Regions from separate parts of the Shewanella sp. POL2 genome, predicted to be linked through region 1. Evidence: riboswitches for the same ligand, from Rfam matches in the RefSeq annotation. Region 1 holds a riboswitch; the other holds the start of a gene.
The links. Region 1 has a riboswitch for cobalamin ahead of SHEWPOL2_RS13200 (TonB-dependent receptor). Riboswitches for the same ligand answer to the same signal wherever they lie in the genome.
Positions count from the first base shown of each region.

Region 2: it holds a riboswitch for cobalamin, as region 1 does, so the genes downstream of both, SHEWPOL2_RS11750 (ABC transporter ATP-binding protein) here and SHEWPOL2_RS13200 (TonB-dependent receptor) in region 1, are expected to answer to the same signal.

Region 1 is NZ_AKZL01000045.1:22,433-38,131, forward strand. Features, by position in the region: gene metE (5-methyltetrahydropteroyltriglutamate--homocysteine S-methyltransferase) at 1-1,021, opposite strand, end outside; gene SHEWPOL2_RS13190 (LysR family transcriptional regulator) at 1,222-2,127, shown strand; gene SHEWPOL2_RS13195 (HDOD domain-containing protein) at 2,184-2,912, opposite strand; gene SHEWPOL2_RS13200 (TonB-dependent receptor) at 3,193-5,154, opposite strand; cobalamin riboswitch at 5,263-5,492, opposite strand; gene SHEWPOL2_RS13205 (hypothetical protein) at 5,627-7,069, opposite strand; gene SHEWPOL2_RS13210 (DUF3592 domain-containing protein) at 7,091-8,404, opposite strand; gene rihA (pyrimidine-specific ribonucleoside hydrolase RihA) at 8,609-9,565, shown strand; gene rbsK (ribokinase) at 9,584-10,495, shown strand; gene azu (azurin) at 10,666-11,142, shown strand; gene SHEWPOL2_RS13230 (DUF3622 domain-containing protein) at 11,286-11,591, opposite strand; gene SHEWPOL2_RS13235 (glycerophosphodiester phosphodiesterase family protein) at 11,944-13,212, shown strand; gene SHEWPOL2_RS13240 (phosphoribosyltransferase family protein) at 13,298-13,864, opposite strand; partial or broken gene SHEWPOL2_RS13245 (alkaline phosphatase D family protein) at 14,185-15,699, opposite strand, start outside.
Region 2 is NZ_AKZL01000037.1:26,083-41,781, reverse strand. Features, by position in the region: gene SHEWPOL2_RS22265 (AAA family ATPase) at 1-396, shown strand, start outside; gene SHEWPOL2_RS11770 (DUF4435 domain-containing protein) at 397-1,326, shown strand; gene SHEWPOL2_RS11765 (hypothetical protein) at 1,589-1,933, shown strand; gene metH (methionine synthase) at 2,505-6,239, opposite strand; gene SHEWPOL2_RS11755 (histidine phosphatase family protein) at 6,463-7,185, shown strand; cobalamin riboswitch at 7,361-7,585, shown strand; gene SHEWPOL2_RS11750 (ABC transporter ATP-binding protein) at 7,709-8,596, shown strand; gene SHEWPOL2_RS11745 (iron ABC transporter permease) at 8,593-9,732, shown strand; gene cobT (nicotinate-nucleotide--dimethylbenzimidazole phosphoribosyltransferase) at 9,877-10,929, shown strand; gene SHEWPOL2_RS11735 (adenosylcobinamide-GDP ribazoletransferase) at 11,037-11,825, shown strand; gene cobU (bifunctional adenosylcobinamide kinase/adenosylcobinamide-phosphate guanylyltransferase) at 11,822-12,427, shown strand; gene SHEWPOL2_RS11725 (cobyric acid synthase) at 12,647-14,179, shown strand; gene cobO (cob(I)yrinic acid a,c-diamide adenosyltransferase) at 14,195-14,818, shown strand; gene SHEWPOL2_RS11715 (DUF2235 domain-containing protein) at 14,966-15,699, shown strand, end outside.

The sequences.
Region 1 (15,699 bases):
TCGGCGTGAGCGTTGTCTCTACCTCTAAATCCACAGGGCTGTGCAGCAGTGAACACGAAGTGCCAATCCATAGGCGCGCTCCTAAGTCTCGGGCAACACCGCCGATACGCTCAACAATCAGGTCAACCTCCGCCGCCCACACGTTACGGCCATTAACTACACCCGCCGACAGAATTTGATCTGGTCTTAATGCATTAGCAAACAAGGCCAATTGTTCAGGGGCAGTCACTAAATCTAGGTGCACCCCCGCCACCGGCAGCGCGGAAACCAATGCCTGATGATGGCTAATGCTGCCATAGTAACTGGTGAGTAAAATCTTCACTTGAGCCGTTTTAAGCGCTTGATAAGCTTGGCTAATCGCTGCTTGCCAATCGGCGGCTAATTCGAGTGCCAGAATCGGTTCTTCAAGTTGCACCCAAGTTACGCCCTGCGCAGCAAAACGCGCAAGAATGTCGGCATAAGCCTTTACTAGATTGGGCAATAAACTCAGCTTATCGAAATCCTGACCTACAGTTTTGGCCAGATACAAGTAACTCACAGGGCCTAACAACACAGGCTTGGCTTGATAACCCAGCGCCTGCGCCTCGGCCACTTCATCAAAAAACTGCTCATAGGCGATAGAGAACACTTGGTCTTGCTTAAGCTCTGGCACTAAGTAGTGATAGTTAGTGTTGAAATACTTAGTCATTTCCGAGGCTGGCGCATCAATGCCAGTTGGCGCACGGCCACGGGCAACGCGGAATAAGGTATCAAGATCGATAGCACCCTCGCCACGGTGGCGATCGGGAATAGCGTTAAGGGTCGCACTCAGGGTTAACACTTGATCGTAAAAGGCAAAATCCCCTACTGGCACTTGCTCAATTCCCGCAGCCACTTGCCATTGCCAATGGGTGCGACGCAACTCCTTGGCCACCTCATGCAGTTCAGCTTGAGTGCTCTCACCACGCCAGTATTTTTCAAGGGCAAACTTTAATTCACGACGACGCCCGATACGGGGAAAACCAAGACTGTTCAATTGCATACCATATCTTCCTTTATTTGAGATAAGCCATATTCGGCACTTGCACCCAGCTGATGGTGTTTTCTTGGCAACTTTTCGCATTTAAGCCTAGATAAATCACAATGGGCGTCTGGACGTCTAGAAGTTTATTGTGATAGTCTCTATGCCAGCAACCGAATTGATTTCAAGCACAACATGAGCGAAATTCACTTGGAGTGATCATGATCGAACTAAGACATCTGCGAACCTTAATGGCCCTGAAGGAAAGTGGCAGCTTGGCGGGCGCAGCCAAAAAACGTTTTGTCACTCAATCGGCTCTCTCCCATCAAATTAAGGAGTTAGAGCAACGAATTAACTCGCCCATTTTTGTGCGTAAAAGCAAACCGCTCTCCTTTACTCAGGAAGGTGCACGCCTGTTGCACCTCGCCGAAGAGATCCTGCCTAAGGTGTTAGAGACGGAAACCGATCTCAAAAATGGGCTGGAAACTGAAACCAATCAGCTCAGAGTCGGGATTGAATGCCACAGCTGTTTTCGCTGGCTAATGCCGGTGATGGAACAATTTAGGCAAGATCATCCCCAAGCCGAGTTAGATCTGTCGAGCCGTCATCTATTCGACTCGCTCAATGCCCTAGAAATGGGTGAACTAGATATAGTGCTGACCTCAGATCCCGTGCCAGGTCACTCGCTCGCCTATCAGCATTTGTTTGATTTTGAAGTGAGGTTAGTGGTTGCTAAGGATCATCCCTTAGCGAAAGAAGCCTATGTTACGCCTAAGCAATTGGCGCGCTTACCGATAATCAGTTATCCGGTGCCACTGGCGCGTTTAGATATTTACCGCCACTTTTTAGAACCCGCGGGCATAGAAGCTGGCGAGCAAAAGACCTGCGATTTGACCATGATGTTATTGCAGCGCATCGCCTGTAAGGACGGTATCGCCGCCTTACCAAATTGGTCAATCAATGAAGGACATGGCTTAAGCCTCGCCGCGGTAAAGCTAGGCCAAGAGGGGTTAAAACGCCCACTATTTGGTGCCTATCGCCGCCACAGCGCCAACTCGGCCTTAGTGCAAAATTGGCTGCAACTGGTTGCAAGCGAAGGCTTAGCCCGCCAGCAGAAATCTAACTAAGATTTTGAAAGTAAAAAAAAGCCTGCGATTGCAGGCCTTTGTTTTTATGAGGGTTCTTAGAGCGGATTAAGCAATAAACCACGCATTGACAATACTCGGCGCAGAACTAACCCTGATGAGTTCGGGTTGCGGGTCTGGCGCAGATTATGGGCGATCATAAACTCTTGGCGCAGATCTTGGTCGAGATCTAAGGCTTCAAAGGCCTCGATGGTTAAGGTCTGCTGCTGATTATCAATCAATGACTTAATCACGCTTAACGGGAAAGATTGCTCAGAGCTAGCATTTAAGTAAGCAAAGGCCGTTAAGGCAATAATTTGCCCGAACACGCTAAACAACGCCAAGGTTTGCACTTCATCGGGATCAACCTCAACATCCGGCATATCGACTAGGCTGTCGACCGCATCAGTTGCTATATTTTCCGTGAGTTTCCAATAACCTTGAACCAACTTCTTATAGGGTTGAGGCAATTCATCGAGGCGTTCTTTCAAATAAAATGTAAAGGCATAACGGTAAATATTAACTTGGCCCAAACGAATTAAGGCATCTTTTAAAGAGCGAGACTTAGGGCTAACCACACCAGAAGCTTGCGCCGAATTACTGCGCATCAACATATGGGCCGCTAACGCGGGATCACTCGAAATAATATCGATCACATTACGAATATCGCCTTCGGCAAGAATGGCCTTTTTCAGTGGAATTAAGATCCCACGGCGGCCAATGACTTGCTCTTCATTCGCTATGATGGCTCTCACTTGAGTAAAAACCTGTTGCTCAAGATCTGTCATAGGACACTTTACACCTGTTAATTAGCTATAAGATGATTCGAATACCGCTCACATCATACCCAAACTACTGAGAATTTCAGCCCTAAGTCGCAGAATAATTGTGACTATGCTTTAGATGAAGTGATCTATAGCACAAGCAACGACTTAGGCTATCTCAAAATAGGCTGAACTTATAAAGAATACACCGAGAAAATGGATTTTTCTCTGCACATAGCCAAACAACAGAAATAATAAAGCCAGACTGAGCCTGGCTTTATTCGGTTAAGCATTTATTTCAAGCTTAGAAGCGGTAACCCACAGTCAAGCGAATATCACGGCCTCGGCCTGAGTAATAGCTATCACCCCAAATGCCACCGTAGTAACCCGAGCTAACATACTCTTTATCAAACAGGTTATCGATACGCAGGCTCGCTAACCAAGCATCACGGGTATAGTTAAGGGCTAGATTACCTAAAACATAGCTAGATAATTTATCGCCTTCGTTGCCGTTATCGCCTTCAATAAAACGATCGCCCGTGTAAATTGCCTCAGCAAATACTTGGAAATGCTCGGCAAAATCCATGCTGACATAACCGCGCCCCGTATGCTCCGCAACCCAAGACAATTGCTTGCCATCATTCACCCCATCGGTAAATTCGGCATCAATATAGTTATATTCCAAGCCTAAGGTGAGGGCTTGAGTGACCTGCCAATCCCAATCGGCACTCGCGCCATAGCGGCGTGAAGCATCGGCATTGACGTTGGCGCCTTGGAAGCTGCCACCAACAGGTTTTTCCGCACTCGGGTCGAAGACAATTTCATCTTCTAAATCGAGGCGATATAGGCTGACGCGTAGGCTTTGGCTAGCCACAGTCCAATCCCAACCCGCCTCATAGGAACGGCCTGTCTGTGGCTTTAAGCCATAGACATCTTTCGGGGTGTAAGCTTGCTCATCGACCTTAGCAAAGCGGAAGTTTTCATCGCCACGTAGATAGAATCTGTGCTCGGCGCTCGGACGGTAATTTAAACCGAACTCGAATGCGGTCGCATCTTCATCTAAATCGATGCCGTTTGGATAGACATTGCCATCGACCAGATCGTCGGTCACCCGCGCATAACGGCCGCCCACTACATAGCTTAAGGTGTGGCTTAATGGCACAGTGGCTTGCAGGTAAGCACTTTGCATTTCCTGCACGTTGCTGCGCGCCATAGAGTCAAACTCGGCCTTACCGCGACTGATGTCTAAACCAGTGACTAGGTTTAGCTCACCTTGACGGGTGCTGTAATTAGCAAGTGCTTTAGGGCTAAACATCAGCAGCGAGCGAGTATTTTGGCTACCTGCGCCCCAGTTTAATGAGGTCACTAAGGTATCGCTGTAATCCAGATCCGCCGCTAAGGCCCAGTTTTGGTTAAGCTGATGCTGATAACCACTGCGTGCAGCCGTGGTCATCTCATGAACATATTCGCTTTTATTGGAAGACTGGCGTGGGTCTTCTTTGAACTGATTTACGGTCAACGAGCCCGGATTTTCACGGTCATCATCGTAATAGCTGGTTTCGACAAAGAAAGAATCAGTCGCCGTTTTATATTGAATGCGGCCAAGGATAGAGCCCGTTTCATTGGCATTATGCTGACGATAGTTGTCACCTTGGTTGTAGCTTCCGGTCAAGAAATAGCGCCAATCCTTGTTGATCGCGCCAGACACATCGCCGCGACCTTCATAGGTATTAAAGCTACCGCCGGATAATTGCACGCTGCCACCCGTATTCTCAGGCGATTTAGTCACAATATTGATCACGCCACCCACGGCTTGATCGCCATAGAGCACGCCCGCACTGCCGGATAAAATCTCGATGCGTTCAACCTGATTTAAGGGAATTGCATTCAGGCTAGGCGCAGCAATATCAATGTTATTCAGACGGCGACCATCGAGCAAAATCAAGGTGTTGTTTACCGCAGCGCTGGCGCTAAAACCGCGCATCGCAAAGCTAGTACCAATATTGTTATCCGAAATTTGAATACCGCTCTGACCACGTAAGACGTCAGTCAAATTAGTCGCGCCACTCATTTCAATCGCCGCAGCATCAATCACATTCACATTAGCGGCAATATTTAACGGGGTCTTATCAGCACGGCCAATCACCACGATATGCTCATCGACGTTGGCGGCATGAGTTTCATCGGCAGCCACAGCGGGCGCGATAATTGATACACTGCAAAGGCTGCCAATCAGCAGCGCAATTTTGGTTGGATGTGTTCCCATTTTACCTTTAACTCCTACAAGGAAAACGGGGCATTAGCGCCACGATACCGTTGATTCAGTAGAAAACACTGATAGTCACTATCGCATTTTGAGATCTGCCCACCGAAATCTCAAAAACACCTTTAGGGCCGGTCTCCGGACTTAGGCTATATCCATCTCAACTTGAGATGAACGCGAAACTGACCTTTACACACTCGATTTCAGTGTTCATCGTGAACGCCTATCAAATGCGGTCGTCTCTCACCTTTTACCGTTGCGGGGGCAGTGCCAGAATTTCACTGGCTTCCCGATTATCTCGCAACTTCATCATCGCAAGCACCACAGAAGGTTGACTCAAAATTAGGTTCAAAGGGCGTCAAACCTGTTAACGCCCAACAAGGCTCAGAATATTAAAGACCTAAGCGCGCGCATTATAGACGTCTATACGGATGAAAGTCCATTAATCTCAGATTGGCGAGAAAGCTCAGATGAGTTAGAAAACGCCATCCCAGTTTTTTGCCGCAGGTTGGGGTCTGTCTTTGCTCAAAATCGCCTGACGTTGCTCAGGGGTTTCGCATTGGGCAACCGGGCTTAAATCCAGCGGCTTAATCACTAACGAGTCAGCAGGTTGCACAGGCGACTTGTCGAACATGGGCAAATTCATCGACCAAGAGACCAGCTCCCCCTTGTCGCTAATGCCAACATAACCGTCATTTGCGCCATCTAACCACGTGAGACGCGGAATACGTGCCATTAACTTTTCCACATTATCACGGTTGGCGCGATATCCAACGGGCACCACTTTGCCATCGGGACGCGTAAACACAAAGGAGGATGGTCCTTGAGTAATAACACTTCCTTCCTGCCAATATTTATCAAGAATCTCTTGGGCATAGTGAAACCCAAACATATACGCGTAGTCAGTGTCGTCGGCCACAATTTGCGGCACGGCCTTATCCCGCAGTAATAAAAACCCTGAGCCGATACTGATAATCTCCTTCACGCCTGTAATGTCGGTTTTTTTAATCCAATCAACGCCACAGTTAATGCCATCGCCCCAAAAATGCGCATCCCCCGTAGGACTTAACACCGCAAATGCGCAATTGTTTGCCGTCATACTCGCCACGTCTTTTAAGGCACTGCGGATAGGATAAGTATCACTGCGCCAGCCCCAACTCACTACTGAGCCGTCCTTTTTCAAGGCGGCATAGGTGTGTTGAAAATATTCGATCTTCGCCACATCCGTAAGCTGAGGGAGCAACTTTTTCATATTGGTCGACTCTTCAACCTGGCCCCAAATCACTGCACTACCCTGTTTTTTGAGGGCGACAAAACTGCGTCCCTTAGCAAAGATATCAATGACATCAACTAATTGATCCTGCACATGCAAGCTATTGCCACCGTAAGGGCCATAACCCCAAGTGTGTACCTTGCCTGTGGCATCTAGCGCGGCAATAGCCTCTTGGTTGGCGAATAATTTAGTAATATTAGTCATGCGGTTTTGTAGGGCTTTGTCGAGGCGATATTTACCCACATTGCCCCAGAACACCACAGTGCCATCTTGACGTAACGCGGCAAACCCATCTTTAATCGAGACGATTTGCTTAACTTGCTTAAGCTGCTCAGTCACCTCGCGGCTATCGCCACCAGCATAGCTATCACCCCAAGTGATCACCTCACCGGATTGTGTTAACGCCGCAAAGGCCGAACTATTGGTGACCACAGTCTCGACAGCGGGTAAATCACAGGGAATATGGCGGTACTGTGGACTCGGATTTTCCTTAAATTGGAGCAGTTTACCGTTATCAAACTGCAATAAGGCTTCCTTATCATTTTCGAACACGGTTAAAGGTTTCGGCTGACTACAAGCCGTTAATTGTAGGGCGATTAAGGCTGCTACCAATGCCAAAGGGCGAGGAATTGAATAAGACTGCATAACTTATTTCCTTGTCGTTGCTTAAAACGTGAGTTGTTGAATATGTTGCGCTACGTTATCCGATAATGACTCGATTATCGGCCTCAGTGCGCACTGAAAACCATGACTCGCATCTAACCGAGATAATAATACTTGTGTATGTTTATCAATCACCTGCGCGCTGTCGAGGCTGAGTGTTTGCAGCGCCATTCTCTGGCCAAACGCCGCCAAGATCCGCGCTTGCACGGGGCTAACCGTTTGCTCCACCGCACTATGGGTATTATCGAGTACCCATTTAACTAACCAAAGTAAATATTCGATGCGGGCAGCAAGGTCGACACAGCATTGTTTTTCATCCTCCAAGCCAAAACTGAGCTCTTTGGCATAACAAAGTGCCTCCAATGCCTTGAGCTTTTCTGTGGATAATGTCAGTGCCAAAGGGAGCTGATAAGTGCGAGTTATCAGTACAAAGGTTGCCAAGGTTCTTGCCGACAAAGCTTGATTGCTACGGGCTAACATCGCGAGCGCCAAGTCGTGAAACCCTAAGGAACTCAAGCGATAAAAGCTAATCATCACAATGGATTCATCTATCGGTTCTAACTGTTTTTTGCTTGGCACAGATTGCATTTGGGCAAATAAGGCAACAAAACGCGGGTATAACTCACTGCAATGGCCGATATGATCGGCTGCTTCCCATACCAGAATATTCGCGGCGGGGTGGCACCTGTAGGTTTCAAGCTGATTGATAATCCCAGCGTAATCCTGCTGCTGTCCTAAACGCTTGAGCATTGGCACATAACGACACTCAGCCCAACGAATTCTGAATAAGTTCAAGCAGAAATAACCGACAAACAAGCCAAATAATAAGCCTGCGACGCCAAAGCCAACGTCCAGTTTGGCGCGTTCGCGGGTTAATTCAAGATTGGCGCTCGCCCGTGTTGGTGCATCAGGCAAGTAGCTCACAGCACTTTGCGCATAGTTGGGCACTAATGCCCCCGGCGTATCATCCTGCGGCGAGACTAATTGATAAGTTGCACGGCAATCCACACCATCGAGATCCCACTGACGAATATCCTCGCCCTCGGCGGTGTGATACTCCACCAAACACACCAATCTTTGGCGAGAGATGCCGTTCGAACCTCGTTCACTCCGATACTCAGTGTCAATCACCCGACCAGTAGCGACAGCACCACGCTCTTCAAGTTGATTGACCAACGACCACTTTTGCACGCCTTCCCAGAGGAACAAGGCGGCAAAACTAAAAAGCAGCAGAGGGATACAGATTAAGAGTATTTCTAACCACCCCAAAAAACGAGTGGAGGTACTCGAGGTTAATTGACTAGGATTCACCAACACGCCAGAACGTCCTTATCATTCCATGATATTTAAGGCATTGAATATCTATCTTTATTGTGCCTAAAGCGGGCGCTATTGTAGCAGCTTATGAAGATAAATCAGAAAATGCTCACAGTTTATTGTAAAGACACTATGAGACTCACTGTCTTCAAGCTTTAGCGTGCTATTCTAAGCCTCCATTGCGCTGTTTAAAGGAGTAACAGTATGACTCGTCCTATTATTCTGGATTGCGATCCTGGCCATGATGACGCCATTGCGCTCATTTTAGCCCTCGCCCATCCAGAGCTCGTTCCACTCGCCGTCACCACTAGCGCGGGTAACCAAACCCCCGATAAAACACTTAATAACGCCCTGCGGATCTTAACCTTATTAAATCGCAGTGATATTCCGGTCGCGGGCGGTGCGGTTAAACCCTTAAGCCGTGAGTTAATCATTGCCGATAATGTCCACGGCGAAACCGGACTCGACGGCCCAGTATTACCAGAACCCAGCTTTACGCCACAAAGCATCAATGCCGTTGAGTTGATGGCGCAGCAGCTGCGTCAAAGTGATAAGCCCGTGACACTGGTTCCCACAGGGCCACTTACCAATATCGCGCTATTACTTGCAAGCCACGCCGAATTACACGCCAAGATCGAACGCATTGTATTGATGGGCGGTGCAGCGGGTGTCGGCAATTGGACGCCTGCCGCCGAGTTTAATATTTTTGTCGACCCAGAAGCCGCCGATATCGTGTTTAAATCCGGTATCCCTATTACCATGTGCGGCCTCGATGTAACACATCAGGCACAGATCATGGATGAAGATATCGAACGTATTCGTGCTATTCCCAACCCTGTGGCTAAATGTGTCGCCGAGTTACTCGATTTCTTTATGATTTATCATAGGGATCCCAAATGGGGATTTGTGGGTGCGCCGCTGCACGATCCCTGCACTATTGCTTGGCTACTCAAACCTGAATTGTTTGATGCCCAAGACTGTCGAGTAGAGATTGAAACCCAGAGCGAATTAACGCTGGGGATGACGGTAGTCGACCGCTATCAGCTTACGGCTAAACCTGCGAATGCCACTGTACTGTTTGGACTCGACAGACAAGGCTTTGTTGACTTGTTAGTTGACAGCTTAGCGGCCTACACTCCAACGTATCTCAACCGCAGATGACACTAAGGTGAACCTTCCATGAGCCATATTCTTGTTATCGGCAGTGCCAACGCCGATCATGTCATGAATTTTGAGTATTTGCCCGCTCCCGGACAAACCCTAAAAAGCCGAAGTTATCGGCTAGAACATGGTGGCAAGGGCGCAAATCAGGCCGTCGCTTGTGCTCGCCTGTGTCTGCCCGATTCTCGTGTGGATTTTATTTGCCATGTAGGCCAAGACGGTATCGGTAATGAAATGCGCAATAGTTGGCTCAAGGACGGTATACAAGCTGATGGCATCACTCAAGTTGCCAATATGAGTACAGGTACAGCGATGATTTTTATCGCTGAAAATGGCGAAAACACGATTGGGATTGCCGCTGGGGCTAATGCCCACCTCAGCCCTGCCGAGTTAGAAAAACATTACGCCCTGTTTGCCAATGCACAATACCTACTGATCCAACTCGAAACACCCACTGAGACGGTGAGTAATGCACTGCAAATGGCCAAACGTCTTGGTATCACCACTGTGCTTAATCCTGCGCCAGCGGCCACTCAGGAGCTGGACTACCTCAAATGGGTCGACATTATTACTCCCAATGAAACTGAGGCCGAAGCCTTAACGGGTATAGAGGTCAAGCATGAGGAAGATGCCAAACTCGCCGCCCAATGGCTACATCAACAAGGGATTGCGACGGTAGTAATCACCTTAGGCAGCAAAGGTGCATTTATCAGTAGCGCAGGCTTTACCGGGCTAATTCCGGCACTTGAAGTACGAGCCATAGATACAGTCGCCGCCGGTGATACCTTCAACGGTGCACTGGTTGTCGGCTTAAGTGAAGGTATGTCGATTGCCGCCGCCGTCGGCTTTGCCAATGCGGCATCGGCGATTACGGTTACCCGTGAAGGCGCACAACGCGCCATTCCCTACCGCAACGAAGTGCCGCGTTAATGCCTGATGAGTGCGGCAAATTGTCGCACTCAATCTCTTTCAATCAAAAGTTGTATATACATAATTTACATACCGAATTCATTCCCATTTAATGAATTCAACCTATGCTGAGCAGCGCATACTCGAGTCAAACGGCTCGATCCACCTTGTTCAGAATAAGGAAGTACCAGATGAAAGCGAGAAGCACCACTTTCCGTAACATGACTAGCGCAAGCCTACTCGGTCTAGGATTATTCGTCGCCAGCCAAGCGAGTGCTAACGAATGTGAACTCAAGATTGCTGCGACTGACGCAATGCAATTTGACACTAAAGAGCTATCTGTTCCTGCTACCTGTAAAGAAGTCACACTGACCCTAACGCACACTGGTACCCTGCCCAAAGCCGCTATGGGCCACAACTGGGTATTAACTAAAGCCGCAGATATGTCTGCCGTTGCGACCGATGGAATGAGTGCTGGTGCCGATGCAGCTTATGTTAAAGCCGGTGATACCCGTGTTATTGCTCACACTGCGTTAGTGGGTGGCGGTGAATCTACTTCGATAAAATTTAGTACTGCGGGTATGAGCCCAACTGAAGCTTACCAATTCTTCTGCAGCTTCCCAGGTCACTGGGCGATTATGCAAGGTAGCTTTAAAATTCAAGGCTAATCCCATTGCCTAACAGCTACTTAGGGGAATACCTTAAGATGGCATAACAAAAAGCGGACCTTGGGTCCGCTTTTTGTTGAATGCAGATTGGCTCACAAGCCAGCTTGCCTTCGAGACTTTTGTTCCGAGATTTCTTCTGCGATTTATTCTTCGCCGAACTCGTCTTCATCATCAAAATCATCGGCGTCAGTTGCCGCTTCCGCTGCTAATGCAGCCGCTAATTTAGCCTTAGCTTGTTTCTCTGAGCGACGCTTATTACGCTCAACCAGTGTGCCTAAAAACACTTGCAGCTCGGCTTGACCCCAAGCTTGTGCCTCGGCCTCAGTCGCAAAACCATCATGGCTTTTCGACACAACCGTCTTAGTCGACGTCATACGACGGGTGATTTCCGTCTTCCAACCATTTTCAGCTTGAGTGACGCGAAAATCGTATTTTTTACCCTTGCTCATTCTGCTCTATTTCCTAAATGATGCTTGCCACGTTTGTCTTATCAAGCGATACAAACGCCATCATAAAACAAAAGGAGCGCAGTTTACTTGATTTCGGCACAGAAAGATCGCTTACGAGAAAATTTTCATGCTTAGCACTTTCAAATAGCCGTAATAATCCCAAAAGTAACGCGACATGCTAGATGATTTTTCGTCCTAATCTTAGTCCTAAGCTCAGTATCAAGCTAGCGTAAAAGCGGCGGGCAAACGGTAACTTTTCTTGTTTTGATCATAAAACTTAACATATTTAGTCATCTAGCCATTTTAGAGTGTGAGGTGAATCCATTCACAAAAACTCAATCTAGGAAAGATGATGAAAACCTCTCCAATAACACGCTACATGCTATTTGCCACAACAGCTCTGCTTGCTGGCTGCAACAGTGATACTAAAGATAACGAGACCACAGCACCCACCACTCAAATGGTTGCGGCCCAAGTGGGTGAGCGGCCGCTGTTTCTAGTGCGCCAGATGCAAGACAGCACACTTAAAACCCGCTTAGAGCAATGCACCACTGATCATTTTTATCGCAGTGAGTTTTCCATTGGTCATCGCGGCGCGGCGATGCAGTTTCCTGAACACACCAAAGAATCCTACCAAGCGGCTATTGATTCCGGCGCGGGTATCGTCGAGTGTGATGTGACCTTTACCGCCGATAAAGCCTTAGTCTGCCGCCACTCTCAGTGCGATCTCGCCAGCACGACCAATATTTTGGCCATTCCCGAACTTGCCAATAAATGCTCTGTGCCTTTTACGCCCGCCGATCCGGCCAATGGCATTGCCGCCACAGCAACCTGCTGTACCAGTGATATCACCCTTGCCGAGTTTAAAACCTTAAAGGGTAAGATGGAGGGCGAGAATCCCAAGGCCACCACTGTCGAAGAATTTATGAATGGTACGCCTAAGTGGCGCACGGATTTATATACGGGCAATGGCACCCTAATGACCCACGCCGAAAGCATTGAGATGTTTAAAAAAGCAGGTGTAAAAATGACGCCCGAGCTAAAAGCCGCGAGCGTAGCTATGCCCTTCGATGGTTTTACTCAGCAAGAGTACGCCCAGAAGATGCTCGATGAATATACCGCAGCAGGCGTCGATGCCTCACAGGTCTTTCCTCAATCCTTTATTTTGGATGACATTAAATATTGGGTCGCCAACGCGCCTGAATTTGCTAAACAGGCAGTATTTCTCGATGACAGGTACGATTATAACAACGCCTTCGATCCGCAAAATCCAGCGACTTGGTCACCCTCAATGGCGGATTTAAAGACCCAAGGCGTCGAAATTATCGCCCCACCACTCTGGGTTTTAGTCGCTTTAGATGCGGATAAAAAAATCATTCCATCGGAATACGCTAAGGCTGCTAAAGCCTCGGGACTTAAGATCATCACATGGTCGCTGGAACGTTCTGGTTTATTAAAAAATGGTGGCGGCTTTTATTATCAAAGTATTACCGATGCCATTGATAATGAGGGCGATACCTACGAACTACTCGATGTGTTAGCTAAAGATGTGGGCGTGATTGGCGTGTTTTCGGACTGGCCAGCGACTGTCACTTACTATGCCAACTGCATGGATTTATAGACCAAATAAATAGGCGCTATTTCAAAACCGAGAAATAAAAAAGCGTTAGCAAAAACTGCTAACGCTTTTTATTAACAGATTCTTTTTACTTAAAAAGATGCTGAATATTTTTTAAATCGCCCTTACCTTCGGCAATTTCTTCCGGCGTTAAACCCGTCACTTCATGTGGGAACACTAACCAGTCTTCAGAGGCATGGATATAGTAATCAGGCTTTAAAGGCACAGCGGTATTCTTTGGCTTGTAATAAGGGCAAGCGATACGAATATCCTGCGGCATATTTAAGCGCATCAGTTGGCTTAACTTTTCCTTTAGCGCATGGATACTGCGGCCAGAGTCAAACACATCGTCCACAATCAGTAAGCTATCGCTAGCATTGGCATTTTCAACAATGTAATGCAGACCATGTACTTTGATTTCTTTGCTTTGCTTGTCGGTACCAATACCGTAGTAAGACGAGGTACGCACAGCGATATGGTCGGTTTCAACCTTCTTAAAGTCGAAAAACTCTTGTACCGCGATCCCGATTGGAGCACCGCCACGCCAAATACCCACGATAAACTGCGGACGGAATCCACTCTCATAAACCTGTGAAGCTAATAGAAATGAATCTTCGAGCAGTTGCTGTGCGGTAACGAAATATTTTTCTGACATGACACCGATCCCCATCTTAATTATTGATTTTAGGCGGCAAAGCGTAGCTTTTTACCTAGTAAGGTCTGTTCGGCGTCCAAAACACGAGAACAGCATTCTCTTTATAAGAGTCCTAGCAAGTGTAGGCAGCCGCCGAATTTTGGGAGCGAATTTTATACCAAAAAAAACCACCGTGCTGCAGTAATAGTAATAAGTTGTAGATTAACTGCGGTTTATTTTGCATTTTTAGGACAGAACTAACAAAAACGCGCAAAAAAAGGCCACCCAAAGGTGGCCAACAAGGAACGAGTACAAGCTCAACGCAAAGGATGGAGCTTAAGTTAGCTCACTGGGTTGATAATATGTTCACCGACCTTAGTCATGGCGCTGTAGCTACGGCTGGTCGACTCTTCAAACTCCTTCGCCAGAATCGTGCTGACATAATGCCAGTCGCTACGCACAGCCTCCTTAGTGAAGGTTAAGGTCATAAAACCGCGATCTTTGAGGTTGGTGTATTTAAGATCCGGCACCAACTCGACAATTGCCGCCTCGGTTGCGGGGATCTGCTCCACAGGCAGATTTAAATAGTATTCCAATCCAGGGGATGATACTGAGCTTGTGGCAAACTCCACCCCAACACTATTACCGTTGACGTCTTTAAGCTCATTCGCCCACGCGTTATGGGTGTCACCCGCGATCACCACTAGGTTGTGATTTTTCGATTTAGCCGTGCCTAAAATCACTTCTCTTTCATAGGCATAACCGTCCCATGCATCCAAATTATAAGGAATAGATGGTAGTTGCAGCAGGGCAATCACCTCTGGCGTTAACAAAGCTTGGTTGGCCTGTAAATACTGTAATTCCGCCGCCGTTAAGGTTGGATCATTTGCCGCTGCGCGGGCAGCTAACTTCGCCAGCGCACCAAGCATGGCGTATTGTGGAATGCTCATTTGCTGGGTGGCAATCGCGGCAGGTAGAGACATTTTGCCCATGAGGATCTGCTGACCCAACACCTGCCAAGTACCCGTGGCTTGCAATAAGGTGCCCTGTAACCAGAGCAACTGGGTTAAACCCAACATGGTGCGAGAGGTCGATGTCACATCGGCGCGGAAACGCTCACCATCGAAGGCGCCCGTGCTGGCATCCATATAGTCGGCATAGTCGAGCTGCTTATCACGGGCTAACACACGCGTATCGAGCATATGCAAATCAACCAGATTACCGTAACTAAAGCTACGGTAAATCTCCTCATGGTTGCCCTCACGCCATGGACGAATCGGCAGCCACTCGAAGTAAGCTTGCAACGCCGCTTCTTTGCGTGCCGCAAAAGTCCCTTCGCCTTCGTTATGATTCTCAGCGCCATCACGCCAAGTATCGTTTGCCACTTCGTGGTCGTCCCATACCGTAATAAAAGGCACTTTAGCATGCAGTTTTTGCAGGCTGGCATCGGTATGGTATTGGGCGTAACGGGTACGATAATCGCTAAGTGTTAGTAGCTCATTGGCAGGTAACACTTCACGGCCAAGCTCTGCCGCATGTTCGCTGGCATAACCACCGCGGGCATATTCGTAAATATAATCCCCAAGATGCACCACGGCATCGAGATCATCCTGCGCCGCTGCCAATTCATACACGTTAAAATAACCCGCAGGAAAGTTAGCGCAGGACATCACGGCTAACTTGACTGAACTCACTTCTCCCTCGGGTAAAGTGCGGGTTTTGCCCACGACAGAGGTTTTATCAGCCGTCATAAAGCGGTAGAAATAGGTTTGTCCCGCACGTAAACCGCGGGCATCAACTTTAACGGTATAATCACGATTAGCATTAGTGACCATCTCCCCCGTAGTCACTAATTG
Region 2 (15,699 bases), on a different contig from region 1:
ATTGATGAATTGGAAGTTGAAAAGCTTGTTTTAAGTTCTATTAACTTATTGGTTGACAAATTTAATGGATATTTAATAGATGGTAAAAAACTATTTGTTAATGGTAGGGAGGTTTATGTTGAAATTGATGGTGAGCACCATACTGTAAACGAGCTTTCAAGTGGGGAAAGACATATATTAACTTTTTTAGCTTTGGTTCTTTTTGAGGGGCAGGATCGTAATTTTTTAATTATTGATGAGCCTGAAATATCATTGAATATAAAGTGGCAGCGAGAGTTGATGTCTATTTTTTCAGCTCTGTTACCTACGACTCAAATTATTGTTGCTTCTCATTCTCCGGCATTAGCTAAGAGAAATCCGAATTTCCTTTCTGAACTGAAGGTTTGGAGATCGTAAATGTCAGGAAATTTTTATGAAATAGATGAAATCTTCAATGAAGCTGTAATGACAGGTGTTCCAGCAATAATTGTTGAAGGGATGGATGATATTCTTATTTATAATCAGTTATCGGCAAGGGTTCCATTCGAAGTAGAAATTTATGCTGTTGAAAATATTGAAGGGTATTCGGAAGGGTGTGAGCAGGTTATTACAGCTATAAGAGAGCTTAACAATATTAAAAATAGCAAGTATAAGCTGGATGAACACATTTTAGGTATTATCGATAAGGATGTTAGGGATTATAGAAATGAATTGCCTGCTTTGGAACCGATATTGGTACTTGAATACTACTCTATTGAAAGTTATTTTGTTTCTAAAGATGTGTTGCATAATATTCTTTGTTTATGTACTAAGGCTGGTAAGAGTTTAATTAATGAAGATCTTTGTGTTAAGATCTTTAAGGATGTGGAAAAAAATCTACTAAGTTTATATTACTTTTCACTCGAAGCATTAAGAGCTTCTTTGGATTCTGAATATAAGTCAATATTCTTTTATTCTTACCCAACAGGTAGACTAAATGATGTTAAAATTCAACATGCTATTTTAAGTAAGATTGATGAACTAGATAGATTTGCTGCTCATCTTGACTTGTCTCCAAACTTAATGACTTTAAAAAGTATTTCAAAGGGTAAGTGGTTGGTTGAATCTTTTTCAGTCGAAATTTTAAAAAGTATTAACTCTCTTAATGGAATGTGCTCTGGCGGTGAAATTATTACTTGTCAGTTCTGTTCGACAGGAGCATTTCATAAATGCCTTTATAAAATAAGAGATGGTATAAATAATAAGTCGATAAAAAATCTCGCTTTTTCTTTTATTGGTGGGGCCGATTTTGATCATATTGTTGATAGGATTTATAAAATTAAAAATCACATTCTTATGTCAGCATGAATAAATCGCTAGGAATTAGTTTTTACTAAGCTGTTTTCTTATTTATTAGTTATTTAGTTTTGGTTTTTAGGTGAAGCCATTAATTTTATTTGGTTATTGATAAAAGTTTGATTAGACACCCATTGCTAAATCCGCAGAATAAAATGGATATCCATTGTTAGTGCGCGATCGTAAATTTCTGGTTATTCTTAGGTTAAGCATTAAATAAGGTGCTTTAATGCTTAGTCCTTAAGGAACTCAGATAAGCCTTGGATGATTAAAAATGATTCGATATCTATTATTCGTATTCTTTGCTCTTGTGCTATGTGTGAGTAATGCGCTGGCAGGCGAATATCAGCTGGATTGGCCTGTCTCTGGTGAGGAGCTGATTTATCATTCCTGCGGTTGTGCTGATTCCTGCTGGGTTGCCGAGGTTCGCCAAGCTAAAGCGGAAAAGCCGCTCATCGCTAAACTGAGATGCGACTGCGAAAAACTCTATTTTACTGATGAAACTGGCGTAGAACGGGTTGTCGCTGAAAATTGTGATGAGTTAAACACCGACAATAAAATGGATTTGATCCCAGAGCGAATCAAGCAACTTCAGTCACATTTTAATCCCCCTCGTTAACTCTATTTATCCTTGTGTGAAATGGAATTCCAGAACGGAAATAACAGGAGATGCATAGCTTTTTGAATGCAAAAAGTTAACTCTACTCTTACAGAAGTTCACCCATCCCCTGCGAAGTTTCTGAAGGGCGATGAAGACTCTTTATTGAAAAATGGCGCGTGACGCAGACAGTACGTCTGCGTAGCTTTTGGGGAAGGGGCGAATGAAAATCGGTGATTTTCGAATAAGCGCGAAATAAGTCTTTTATATGATGATTTTTTCTGAATTAGCCCATGCAATTTTTGCAGAGCGTAATGGGTACACCAGATAGGGCACTGTTGCACCAGTGACCTTCTAAAACATGGATGTTTTAGTAGAGCCTACAAGGATGTATGCACGGCGTGTCACTGGGGTAACAGTGCTAAAGCCTGCGGCAGGCAATGAGTTACATCATCACCTTACAGCGATATGGTTGCTAGTTCGCAATGCAAAACGAACCAGCAACATCGGGTGTGGGGTGAAGCCCCACGACCTTTTCGGTCGCAAGACCGATCTTAGATCTCAAACCGCGTTAGCGTAATCTAAATCCCGATTACTCGGGATCATAGTCAAGCACTGGCGCTAGCCACTTCTCCGTCTCTGCAACAGTCATCCCTTTACGCTTCGCGTAATCCTCCACCTGATCGCGACCAATATTACTCACGCCAAAGTAGCGGGATTTCGGGTGGGCAAAGTACCAGCCCGATACTGCGGCGGTAGGGAACATGGCGTAGCTTTCGGTAATGTTTAAGTCGATGGTTTCATTCGGCTTTAACAGTTCCCACAACAGGCCTTTTTCGGTGTGATCCGGGCAAGCGGGGTAACCCGGTGCAGGGCGAATGCCCTTGTATTTTTCGCGAATTAACGCCTCGTTATCGAGCTGCTCATCGGCGGCATAACCCCAAAACTCTTTACGTACGCGCTCGTGCATCCGCTCGGCAAAGGCTTCGGCTAAACGGTCGGCTAAACACTTGAGCATAATGGCGTTGTAGTCATCATGGTTCGCCTCAAAGCGGGCGATATGCTCATCAATCCCATGGCCTGCGGTAACCGCAAAGCCGCCCATATAGTCGGCAACGCCTGAGTCTTTGGGCGCGACAAAATCGGCCAGACAGAAGTTATCGTTACCGACCCGCTCAAGTTGCATCCGCAGGTGATGGGTGGTCAGCTCAACCTCTGTGCGAGTCTCATCTGTGTACAGCTCAATATCATCGAAGTTGACGGTATTGGCGGGGAATAGCCCAATCACGCCCTTGGCGGTGAGCCATTTTTCTTCGATGATTTTTGTAAGCATCGCCTGACCATCGGCGAACAGCTTTTGCGCCTCAACGCCGACTACTTTGTCGGTTAAGATTTCAGGGTAATGACCGTGCAGCTCCCATGCGCGGAAGAAGGGCGTCCAGTCGATGCGGTCGACTAAATCGGTTAATGGATAGTCTTCAAATACTTGGCGACCGAGCACGTTAGGTTTGAATGGGGTGTAGTTGGCCCAATCGTGCTGGCAGCGGTTTTGACGGGCGGCCTCTAGCGAGACGATTTCCTTACGCTTAGCTTGGGATAAACGCTTGGTGCGCATATCGTCATACTCGGCGTAGGTTTCATCAATGGTCGCTTGGCGAGTTTCATTGCTGACTAGCTTGCTGACCATAGGCACTGCGCGCGAGGCATCGGCAATGTAAATCGCGCCATGGGGATAATGCGGCGCAATCTTCACCGCAGTATGGATTTTCGAGCAGGTAGCGCCGCCGATAATCGCTGGAATGGTGAGCCCTTCACGGTGGAAGGTTTTCACATTGTGCACCATCTCATCGAGGCTTGGGGTGATAAGCCCTGACATGCCGATAATATCGATATTGTGTTCTTTCACCGCCTCAAGAATGCGCTCTACTGACACCATCACGCCTAAATCGAACACTTCAAAGCCATTGCAGGCAAGCACCACGCCGACAATATTCTTGCCGATATCGTGCACATCGCCTTTTACGGTCACCATCAAAATCTTACCGTTCGACTGACCTGCGACTTTTTCTTTTTCAATAAAGGGATTGAGGTAGGCCACGGCCTTTTTCATCACCCGCGCGGATTTGACCACCTGTGGCAGGAACATTTTACCCGAGCCAAACAGGTCGCCGACGATATTCATACCGTCCATTAGCGGGCCTTCAATCACATCCAGCGGACGGGAGGCAGCTTGGCGAGCCGCTTCAGTATCTTCGTCGATAAATTCGGTGATGCCTTTCACCAGCGCATGGGCGAGACGTTGATTAACTGGCCATGAGCGCCATTCTAAATCTTCTTTTTTAGCGGCACTTGAGCCATCGCCACGGAATTTTTCAGCAATATCAAGCAATTGCTCGGTATTGCTCGAGCCTTCAACCGGGCAAGGCAGGTTGAGCACCACGTTCTCGACCCGTACTTTAAGCTCTGGGTCGATATCGTCAAAAATCGCTAACTGGCCCGCGTTGACAATCCCCATATCCATACCGACTTTAATCGCGTGGTACAGGAATACTGCGTGAATCGCCTCACGCACTGGGTTGTTACCGCGGAAGGAGAACGACACGTTCGATACCCCGCCCGAAATCATCGCGTGGGGCAGGGTGGCCTTAATTTCTTTAATGGCATCAATAAAATCGACAGCATAGTTATCGTGCTCATCGATACCCGTGGCAATGGCGAAGATGTTCGGGTCGAAGATAATGTCTTCGGGCGGAAAGCCGACCTTATCGACCAGCACGCGGTAGGCGCGGGTACAGATTTCGACTTTGCGCGCCTTCGTATCGGCTTGGCCTTGCTCGTCGAACGCCATAATAATGGCCGCCGCGCCGTAGCGTTTAACGAGGGTTGCCTGCTCGATAAACTTCTCTTCGCCTTCTTTGAGGGAGATAGAGTTAACAATACCCTTGCCTTGAATACATTTGAGGCCCGCTTCAATCACTTCCCACTTCGAGGAGTCGATCATAATCGGCACGCGGCTGATATCTGGCTCAGAGGCGATAAGATTTAAGAACTTATGCATCACCTCCACGCCATCGAGCATGCCTTCGTCCATGTTGATGTCGATGATCTGCGCGCCGCTTTCTACCTGTTCACGGGCGACATCGAGCGCCTGTTCGAACTTGCCTTCTTTGATCAGCTTTAAAAATTTGGCCGAGCCAGTAACGTTGGTGCGCTCACCCACGTTCACAAACAGGGTTTGGGCGTCGATAGTGAGCGGTTCCAAACCTGCTAAACGGCAGGCGACGGGGATCTCGGGTAATACGCGCGGGGCAAACGGTTCCACCGCTTCGCGAATGACCTTAATATGCTCGGGTGTGCTACCACAGCAGCCGCCAATAATGTTGAGCATGCCTTCACGGGCCCATTCTTGGATAACGCTGGCCATGTCTTTTGGGGTTTCATCGTAACCGCCAAACTCGTTTGGTAGACCCGCGTTAGGGTGCGCCGACACATAACATTCGGCGATGCGTGACAGTTCTTCAACGTAGGGACGCAGCTCTTTTGGCCCAAGGGCGCAGTTAAGGCCGATAGATAACGGCTTGATATGGCGAAGGGAGTTATAAAAGGCTTCGGTGGTTTGTCCGGTAAGGGTTCGGCCCGAGGCATCGGTAATAGTGCCGGAGATCATCACTGGCAAACGTGCTGGCGAGTTAGCGCCAAAGAGTTCATCGAACACGGTTTCGATGGCAAATAATGCGGCCTTAGCGTTTAAGGTATCGAAGATGGTCTCGACCATAATGATATCGGCGCCGCCTTCAATCAGGGCGCGGGTCGATTCGCAGTAAGCGGTCACTAACTCATCAAAGTGGATATTACGATATCCGGGATCGTTAACATCGGGGCTGATAGAGCAGGTACGGTTAGTGGGTCCTAACACACCGGCGACATAACGTGGTTTACCCGTGGCTTTTTCGATTTCATCACAGGCCTCACGGGCGAGGCGCGCACCTTCACGGTTAATTTCGGCGGACAGCGACTGCATATCGTAGTCGGCCATGGCGATAGTTGTGGCGTTAAAGGTGTTGGTTTCAATAATATCCGCACCGGCTAATAGGTAGTCGGTGTGAATTTGTTTGATGATGTGTGGCTGCGTGAGCACTAAAAGATCGTTATTGCCCTTAACGTCGGTATGCCAATCCTTGAAACGCTCGCCACGGTAATCGGCTTCTTCTAGCTTGTAGCCTTGGATCATAGTGCCCATGGCGCCGTCTAAAATCAGAATGCGCTTTGACAACTGGTTGCGAATGTCTGCCAGTGTTTGGCTGGCTCGATGGAGAGATATCGCCATAAATGATTACCTTTACTACAGCTAAGTTGAGTCCAAAAATATGCAATTCTGCGGTAAATTGCATTTTATTATTGAATGTCGTTCGTTATGGTTTGGACATTTATACGTATAGACGTCCATAATACGCGACATCGGATTGTCAGGGCAAGGTGAAAGTCATTAGGAGCGAGAATCTAGAATCTAGAATCTAGAGTTTAGGTCCTAAGATTTTTAAAAGGCATATATGAAACAAGTTCGCTTATTACTGTTACGCCATGGGGAATGCGAGGGCGGGGCCATTTTACGTGGCAGAGTCGATGTTCCACTGAGCGAGAAGGGCTGGCGGCAGATGTTGGCAGCAGTCGCTTTGCAGGCCAGTGAATGCCACGGTATTTACAGCTCCACCTCAAGGCGCTGCGCTGAATTTGCCAAGGAGTTGGCGCTGGAGCCGCATTCCAGCTTGTCTGAGAGTTCACATTTAGCTGCACCAACGCCTTCGCCGCTTGAGGTCAACCTACTGGAGGATCTACAAGAAATGGATTTTGGCGATTGGGATGGTCGCTTACTCGATGAGTTATATCAACAGGATGGCGAGCGCATGGCGGCCTATTGGCAAGATCCTTGGACCGTGTCGCCGCCCAATGGTGAAACGATGGCAAGTTTTGAGGCTCGTATCGATGGCGCAATAGAGCAGATCCTCAATAAAGAGTTTGCCCTGCTGGCGTTGGATGATGAACAGGCCCACGGCGAGTGTAATGCCGATGCACCCACAGCCAATATCTGGGTTTTGACCCACGGCGGGGTGATCCGTCATTTAATGGCAAGAGCATTGGGGGCGGTGAGAACGGTAGGGTTTTACAGTCAACTGACTTTACCGGTTGCCGCGGTGGTGACGATTAATGTACTCGAAGATAAACATGGGACTCGATACTGGCGCTTAGACTGGCCATCGGGCCATGCTGATTGAGTTTGAAATCTCATGCTAAATGGGATGATGAACATTTTCTGATTTAAACTGCATTGCCTAATGAGCAAGATATAGGATAATGCTTTTCCCTGACGTTTGAGCGAGATAGCACATGGTGTTCGCTAAGTTTAAATGTCGCAGAAATAGGTGTTGGGAATTTCGCTTTATCCTGCGCTATTCGCTTAAGGCAATAGTCGTTATAAACGCCGGATCAACCCAAACATAATAGGGAATCGGGGTGCTGCCCATCAGCCAGCCCGAACTGTACCCGCAACTGTGAGTAGTTAAAAGAAGTGCCTAGAATCTAGAGCCTAGAATCTAGAACCTAGAACCTAGAACCTAGAACCTAGAACCTTCTTTGCTACAAGTCAGGAGACCTGCCTATTTCTGTTTTCGCTGCGTGCAGCCTTAGTTCTCGAGCGGGTGACTCGAGGGAGCAGAAAATGATATTGATACGTTTCGCCCTGTGGCCCATGGTGCTACTGGGTTTGGGTACAAAATATGCCTGTGGGAGCTGCTTTAAATGAAGCCTTCCACGTCAACAGATGTGCAATCTTCGGCGGTGCTAGCTAATGTGGCACTCAATGTCAGCCAATTAAGTTGGACCATCGAAGGCAAAACCATTCTTTCAGGGATTAACTTTGCCCTACAACGCGGTGAAATGCTGGGATTAATCGGCCCTAACGGTGCGGGTAAATCCAGTTTACTGCGTTGTATATATCGTTTTATTCGCCCAACTCTGGGGCAAATCAGTTTGTTTTCGCAGGACATTAACGAGCTTTCGCCCAAGGCATTTGCCTGCAAAGTAGCTGTGGTGCAGCAGGATACGCCGCACTATTTTGATATGACCACAGAGCAACTCGTTGCTATGGGGCTCACGCCCCACAAAGGGATGTTCGATACTAATTCCAGCGGTGATAGTGAAAAAATTATCAAGGCGCTTGAAAAGGTAGGTCTTAGCCATAAGCGCTATCAGCAATATGAAAGGCTCTCCGGCGGTGAGAAACAACGGGCACTGATTGCCCGCGCTATCGTGCAACAACCTCAGTTACTGATTTTAGATGAACCCACAAACCACCTCGATGTGCGCTATCAAATACAAATTTTGGAGTTGGTTCGAAGCCTTGGCATTAGTGTCATTGCCTCTATTCATGATCTGAATTTAGCAAGTGCCCTGTGTGATAGTTTGCTGCTACTGGATAAGGGGCAAGTGAGCGCCATGGGCACGCCGAGTGAGGTATTAACAGAGGAGCGCATTGCCCAAGTTTTTGGTGTTTGCGCTCAAGTGATGCCCCATCCACAACATGCCAATCCTTTAATTAATTACTTTTATGGTTATCAAAAATCACCGACGGATGATGTGGTTGTATCCGCTCCCCATAACATCAACGGGGAGATAAACACGCCATGATTCACACGTTTAAGCTGATAATGATGAATCTTTTAACCCATATTTTAACGCCATTAACCCGCCAGCAATGGCTGATTCTTGGCTTGGTGGGTTTTGCCCTGCTGACCCCGATTGCGGCCGCCAGTTTTGGCGCGGCAAATATCAGCTTTTTAGATGTGTTGCATGTGTTTATTAAATTATTCAATCAATTTTTCGCCAACGACGGTGCGTCAACTACCGCCTCGATGACGGAGCGGATTGTGATGGAATTAAGGTTGCCACGGATATTGCTCGCGTTTGTGGCGGGGGCGGGGCTGTCTTTAGCGGGCAGTGTGCTGCAAACCGTAACTCGCAATCCCCTTGCTGACCCTTATTTATTTGGCATCAGTTCAGGTGCCTCCTTTGGCGCTGTGGTGATGCTGACCTTGTTTACTGGCTCTGGTCTATTCGGTAATGCTGGCGTTATTGCCAATTCGGGGATTTTTAGTGGCTCGGGAATGTTTGCTGGGCTCCTGTGGTTTAGTTTGCCTTTCGGCGCTTTTATTGGTGCCAGTTTATCCGTTCTTATTGTTCTCGCCTTGTCAGGGCTTGGGCTCAACAGCCAAGTTGAGCGCATGCTGCTCTCTGGGGTGGCAACATCGTTTATGTTTGGCGCATTAACCAGCTTGCTGTTGTATTTTGCCAGCCCGCAGGCCACGGCATCAGTGCTTTTTTGGAGTTTGGGCAGTTTTGCTAAGGCCAGTTGGCCGCTCTTAATTTTGCCATCCATCGTTGTATTGGTAAGTTTTTTTATCATCCTCGGTTGGAAGCGGCAGATTATGGCCCTGCAGGCGGGGGATGAAACGGCTCACACCTTAGGGGTGAATGTACCTAAATTACGCCTCAATATGTTATTGCTCTGCTCGCTAATTACCGCCGTTTTAGTGGCGACCTGTGGTGGCATAGGTTTTGTTGGATTAATGATCCCCCATACTGTGCGCTTGTTATTTCCCGGGCGTCAGCCCATTTTGCTCACCGCGTTAGTGGGCGGCTTGTTTATGGTGTGGATTGATGTGCTCGCGAGATGTTTACTGGGTAATCAAGAACTGCCCGTTGGTATTATCACCGCCTCGATAGGTAGTTTTTTCTTTTTGCTGATTTTGCGTCGGCGCAACTAATTGAACTCGCGTTTTTCGCAGAGGATTAGCTAATTTAGTACTAAGTGCGTATGGAAAATAGCCGCTGTATGCGTCGTAGTTGTTATCGAACGAGTTATTGAAATCGAACGAGTTATTGAAATCGAATTAGTCACTGGAGTGTGAATGTCTCAATCAAGCCTGTCATTTCAAATCGAGCCTGTGAGTAAAGCGCAGGATCAGGTTATTCAACAAAAAATCGATCTTAAGACCAAGCCGCCAGGTGCATTGGGACAACTCGAATCCTTAGCATTACAAATTGCTCGCATTCAAGGGCCACAACAATTGCAGATAGTCAAACCGACCATGTTGGTATTTGCAGGGGATCACGGCATTGCCGCTGAAGGGGTTTCGATTGCCCCAAGTGAAGTCACCCACCAAATGGTGCAAAACTTTGCCCACGGCGGCGCGGCCATTAATGTGTTTTGTCGCCAATTAGGTTTTACGCTTGAAGTGATCGATTGCGGTATTTTGACACCCGTTGAGGGGCTAGAAGGGATTATCGATCAACGTCTTGGCGCGGGTACTGCTGCAATTCATTTGGAGCCAGCCATGCCTTTAACGAGTGTGGATAAGGGCTTTGATATGGCGCGCGAGCTTATTGAGCGTCACCATCAAGCAGGCTGTAATCTGGTTGCGTTTGGTGAAATGGGGATTGGCAACACGTCCTCTGCCGCGGCAATTATGGCGGCGATTATGCAATTAGATGTAGCTGACTGTGTGGGGCGCGGTACAGGCATTAATAGCGACACTTTAGCGCGTAAGTTAACCTTGGTAGAACTGGCGTTGCTATCGCATCAAAGTGCGCTTAGTGGGCCAAAACAAGTGCTTGCTTGTCTTGGCGGGTTTGAAATTGTGCAAATGACTGGTGCCATGCTGGCTGCAGCTGAGCGCAAGATGTTGGTAGTTGTGGATGGTTTTATTGCGACCGCCGCCGCATTAGTCGCGGTGACGATCAATGCTAATGTGCGGGATTATCTGATTTTCGCCCATTGCTCCGAGGAGCAAGGCCATCAACGTATGTTGGAATATTTGCAAGCTAAACCCTTGTTATCTTTGGGGCTTAGATTAGGTGAAGGCACGGGGGCAGCTTTAGCATTGCCGTTAATTCAAGCCGCAGTAAATTTTTACAATCAAATGGCGAGTTTTAGTGATGCAGGGATTGAGGCTGTTGTATGATGTAGCCCTGCTAAGTTATTTATTTAACTTAATTTAAAATAATAACTTTTAGCTAACCGTTTTAACTTTAAACCTTGCTGCAAGTGTGTATTCACTAAGGATGCTTTATGTCAGAACGCGAAAGCTGGCACAAAGAGATAGATTTATTTTTTGTGGCCATGGGCTATTTTACCCGTATTCCTATGCCCAAATGGGTCGAAGTCGATGCCGATAAACTCAATAAAGCCAGTCGTTACTTTGGCTTAGTGGGTTTACTGGTGGGACTGTTAAGCGCCATCGTTTTTTGGCTGACTCAAAATTGGTTACCCGCTGGGGTGTCTGTATTGCTGTCGATGTTAACGGGCGTGCTGTTAACGGGCGGTTTCCACGAAGATGGGTTAGCCGATACCTTCGATGGGTTTGGTGGCGGTTGGACGGCTGAAGACAAGCTGCGCATTATGAAGGATTCGCGCCTTGGTAGTTATGGTGCCTTGGCCTTGATTATTGTCTTGATGCTTAAATGGCAATTATTGGTGGAATTAGCGCTTTATGACCCTGTGGTTGCTGGTTCGGCGATGATTGTCGCCCATACTGTGAGTCGAGTCGTGGCCGCGAGCCTTATTTTCACCGAAAAATATGTGCGCGATGATGAGTCCAGTAAATCTAAGCCGTTAGCGCAGCACCAAGGCATTAATGAACTATTTATTTTGATCGCCAGTGGTGTGTTAGTGCTGTTGGTGTTAAAGGGGATTGCTGCACTGTCGCTGTTGTTGATTATGATCGGATTGCGCCGTTTGATCGTGGTGATCTTTAGACGTCAAATTGGCGGCTATACAGGCGATACCTTAGGCGCTGCGCAGCAAATTTGTGAAATTGTGTGTTACTTCGTGCTGCTCGTTGTAGGTAGCATTCTGTGATCCATTTAGTGCTGGGCGGCGCTCGTAGCGGTAAGAGCCGTTACGGTGAAACCTTAGTACGCCAGTATACGGCTTTAGGATTCGATGCCTGCTACGTTGCAACCGCGCAGGCACTCGATGCTGAAATGGCCAGTCGGATCCGTTTACATCAAGATGGCCGAGCCAAGGACGATATCGACTGGCAGTTGATTGAAGAACCCTTGACATTAACCGCCAAGCTTAAGCATTTAGCTAAGCCGGGGCGGGTGATTATGGTGGATTGCTTAACGCTTTGGTTAACCAATCAATTACTTGCTGTCCACCCACAGGCTGAGCCAGCTTCGACCGAATCAGATTTTGCCCTAGCTTTTGCGACATCATCTCAACACGATGTGTTAGCCCACTGGCGACAGGCCAAAACGGATTTTGTCAGTGCGTTAAATACACTTGAAGGTGTGGTGATTTTAATCAGTAATGAAGTAGGCTCAGGCATTGTGCCCTTGGGGGAACTGAGTCGCCAATTTGTGGATGAAGCTGGCTGGTTAAACCAAGATGTTGCTGCTGTTGCGGATAATGTGACCTTAGTGGTGGCGGGTTTACCGCTGACGCTTAAATCGAGCTAGCGCTCTTAAATGAGCTGGTGCATTTAAATCAAGTTGTGAATGTTATTTTGAGCCGCTTTTGCATTTAGTTCGTATAAAAAGAAGCGCCTTTTATCTTATTTCCTCTATTGAGTGATGTCCTTGCCCATGCATTCACATAACGTTGCAGATCCCACGGCAACCAATCAAACGTCAACCGCTAGTTTGCCTCAAACATCGTCCCAAGGCGCCAAAGTATTAATGGTGCAGGGCACCACCTCAGATGCGGGTAAAAGTACGTTGGTGGCGGGAATTTGCCGATTGCTAGCCCGTCAGGGTGTAAACGTCGCTCCTTTTAAACCACAGAATATGGCGCTTAATAGTGCTGTGACTGTTGATGGCGGCGAGATTGGTCGCGCACAGGCGCTGCAAGCCGCGGCCTGTTATTTAGCGCCACATACTGATTTTAATCCGATTTTACTCAAACCCAGTTCAGATACGGGCGCCCAAATTATTGTGCAGGGTAAAGCGTTAACGACACTCGAAGCCTCGGCTTTTTTTGGTGAAAAATCGAAAGATTATAAAGCCATGGCCCTTAATGCCGTTTTGGACTCCTTTGAACGCCTAGGTCAGCAATATCACACCATAGTGGTTGAAGGGGCGGGGAGCCCAGCTGAAATCAACCTGCGTGCTGGGGATATTGCCAATATGGGTTTTGCCGAGGCGGTTGACTGCCCGGTGATTATTATTGCCGACATCGATAAAGGCGGCGTGTTTGCCCATTTGGTCGGGACCTTGGCGCTGTTATCCGAGTCAGAACAGGCGCGGGTAAAGGGGTTTGTGATCAATCGCTTTCGCGGTGATATCAGCCTGTTGCAGCCTGGTATTGATTGGCTTGAGACGTATACGCAAAAGCCAGTATTAGGCGTGCTGCCCTATTTGCATGATTTGCACTTAGATGCCGAGGATGCGCTCACTGACTCGCCAACTAAGCAGGCCAAGAGTCGTTTTAAAGTGCGAGCGCTGGTATATCCACGCACCAGCAATCACACGGATTTTGATCCCCTCAGGCTTCATCCCGATATCGATTTTGATTATGTGTCACTCCAGACGCAAGCCTTAGCTCAGACACAAGATATTGTCGCCGATCTGCTGATTTTACCCGGCAGTAAAAATGTGCGAGCCGATTTGGCTTTTTTACGTGAGCAAGGCTGGGATAAGCAAATTGCTAAGCATTTGCGCTACGGCGGTAAAGTGCTGGGAATTTGCGGTGGTTATCAAATGCTGGGTGAGCGCATTGCCGATCCGTTAGGGATAGAAGATGTGCTTGGGACTAGCCAAGGTTTGGGTTATTTACCCATAACCACCCAATTTAAAGCCGAAAAGCAGTTACGTAGCGTCGCAGGTGAGTTGAGATTGTTAGGGCAGACTGTGGCGGTCAAAGGTTATGAGATCCACTGCGGTGAGTCCCAATATCTCACCTCCAGTGATGCCGCCAAGGGCGCACCATTACGCTTGAACAATGAGCTAACTTACGATGAACAGGCGGAAAAGTCTTTTGCTGACGGCTGCTTAAGTGAGGACTGGCAAGTGCTAGGCACTTATTTACACGGGCTATTCGACAGCCCTGAGGCGTGCCAGTTAATTCTGCGCTGGGCGGGATTAGAAGATGCGCAAGCAATTGATATCAATGAAATTCGCGAACAACAGTTGAATCGTTTGGCTGATGTACTAGCCGAGCATCTAGATTTACCACAATTACAGGCAATCTTAACCGCATCAGTTAAGCCGTAGGATGAATACCAAACCATGACAACAGCAAACGATAATAACCAAGAACAATTAAAGGCTGAACGCCACAAAGCGCGCCAACAAAAACTCAAAGCGGGGGTTGATGCAAAAATTGCCGCCGCTCAGGATGAAAAGGGCATTTTGTTAGTCCTAACGGGCAATGGCAAAGGCAAGTCGACCTCAGGTTTTGGTACTGTTGCCCGCGCGGTGGGTCATGGCAAAAAAGCGGCGGTAGTGCAATTTATCAAGGGCACTTGGGAATGCGGTGAGCGTAATCTACTTGAAGGCGCAGGCGTTAGTTTTCATGTGATGGGTACAGGCTTTACTTGGGAAACCCAAGATAAAGAAAAGGATACCGCAGCCGCCCTAGTCGCTTGGGAAGCAGCTGAAGCTTTACTGCAAGACGAGAGCATTGATTGCGTGATGCTCGATGAGCTGACCTATATGGTGAGTTATCACTATCTTGATGTCGAACGGGTACTGACTGCACTTAAAAACCGTCCATCTATGCAGCATGTGATTATCACTGGCCGCGCCTGCCACCGAGCGATTATCGAGCTGGCCGATACGGTAAGTGAAGTGCAACCCATTAAACATGCCTTCGAAGCGGGCATTAAAGCGCAGCCTGGATTTGATTATTAAGCAGAGTGAATAATCTTAGTGAGTTTGGTGAGTGAGCAAACGCCGTAAGCAGTGCTTCAACACTAATTAAGGCTGTTGTTCCGAGATAAAATCCGTTAGCGTTCTATTGAGCGCTTTTGTGGGCATGGATAACTCAAGGATGATGCGATGAATAAACGTATTGTGATTTGTGCTGACGGTACTTGGAATCGACCCGAGAAAGACCTTAAGGTGGATTTTCCCACCAATGTGCTACGTCTGGCGCGGGCCATTAGCCCGATGGCGGCCGATGGAAAACCCCAGCAGGTGTTTTACGATTGGGGTGTGGGCTCCTATTACGATGAAGTGATTGGCGGCGCGACAGGGCGTGGGCTGCATAAAAATATCATGGATGGTTACCGTTATATCGTGCAGAACTACTCCCCTGGCGATGAGATTTATCTCTTTGGCTTTAGCCGAGGCGCATACACAGTGCGTTGCCTGTGTGGCCTTATCAATAACTGCGGTATTCTTAAGCGCCCCGATGCGAGGCTTATCCAACAAGCCTTTGACCACTATAAAAAAAGCAGCGCGCCCTTTGCTCCAAGCGGCGATAAATCCGTTGAGTTTAGACAAAAGCACAGCCATGAATCACGGGAGATTAAGTTTGTTGGGGTGTGGGATACGGTGGGCGCTATGGGGATCCCGATTTCCTTCCTCGGCTTATTTGAAGATAAAGATGAGTTTTACGACACTAAAATTGGTCGCAATGTGCGTGTTGCCCGCCATGCCTTGGCGATAGACGAGCATCGCAGCGACTTTGAGCCCACTATCTGGCAATTACGCGACAATATGGATATGCAGCAAGTGTGGTTTGCTGGCGCCCATAGCAATATTGGCGGCAGTTATCAGCCGGATAAAGA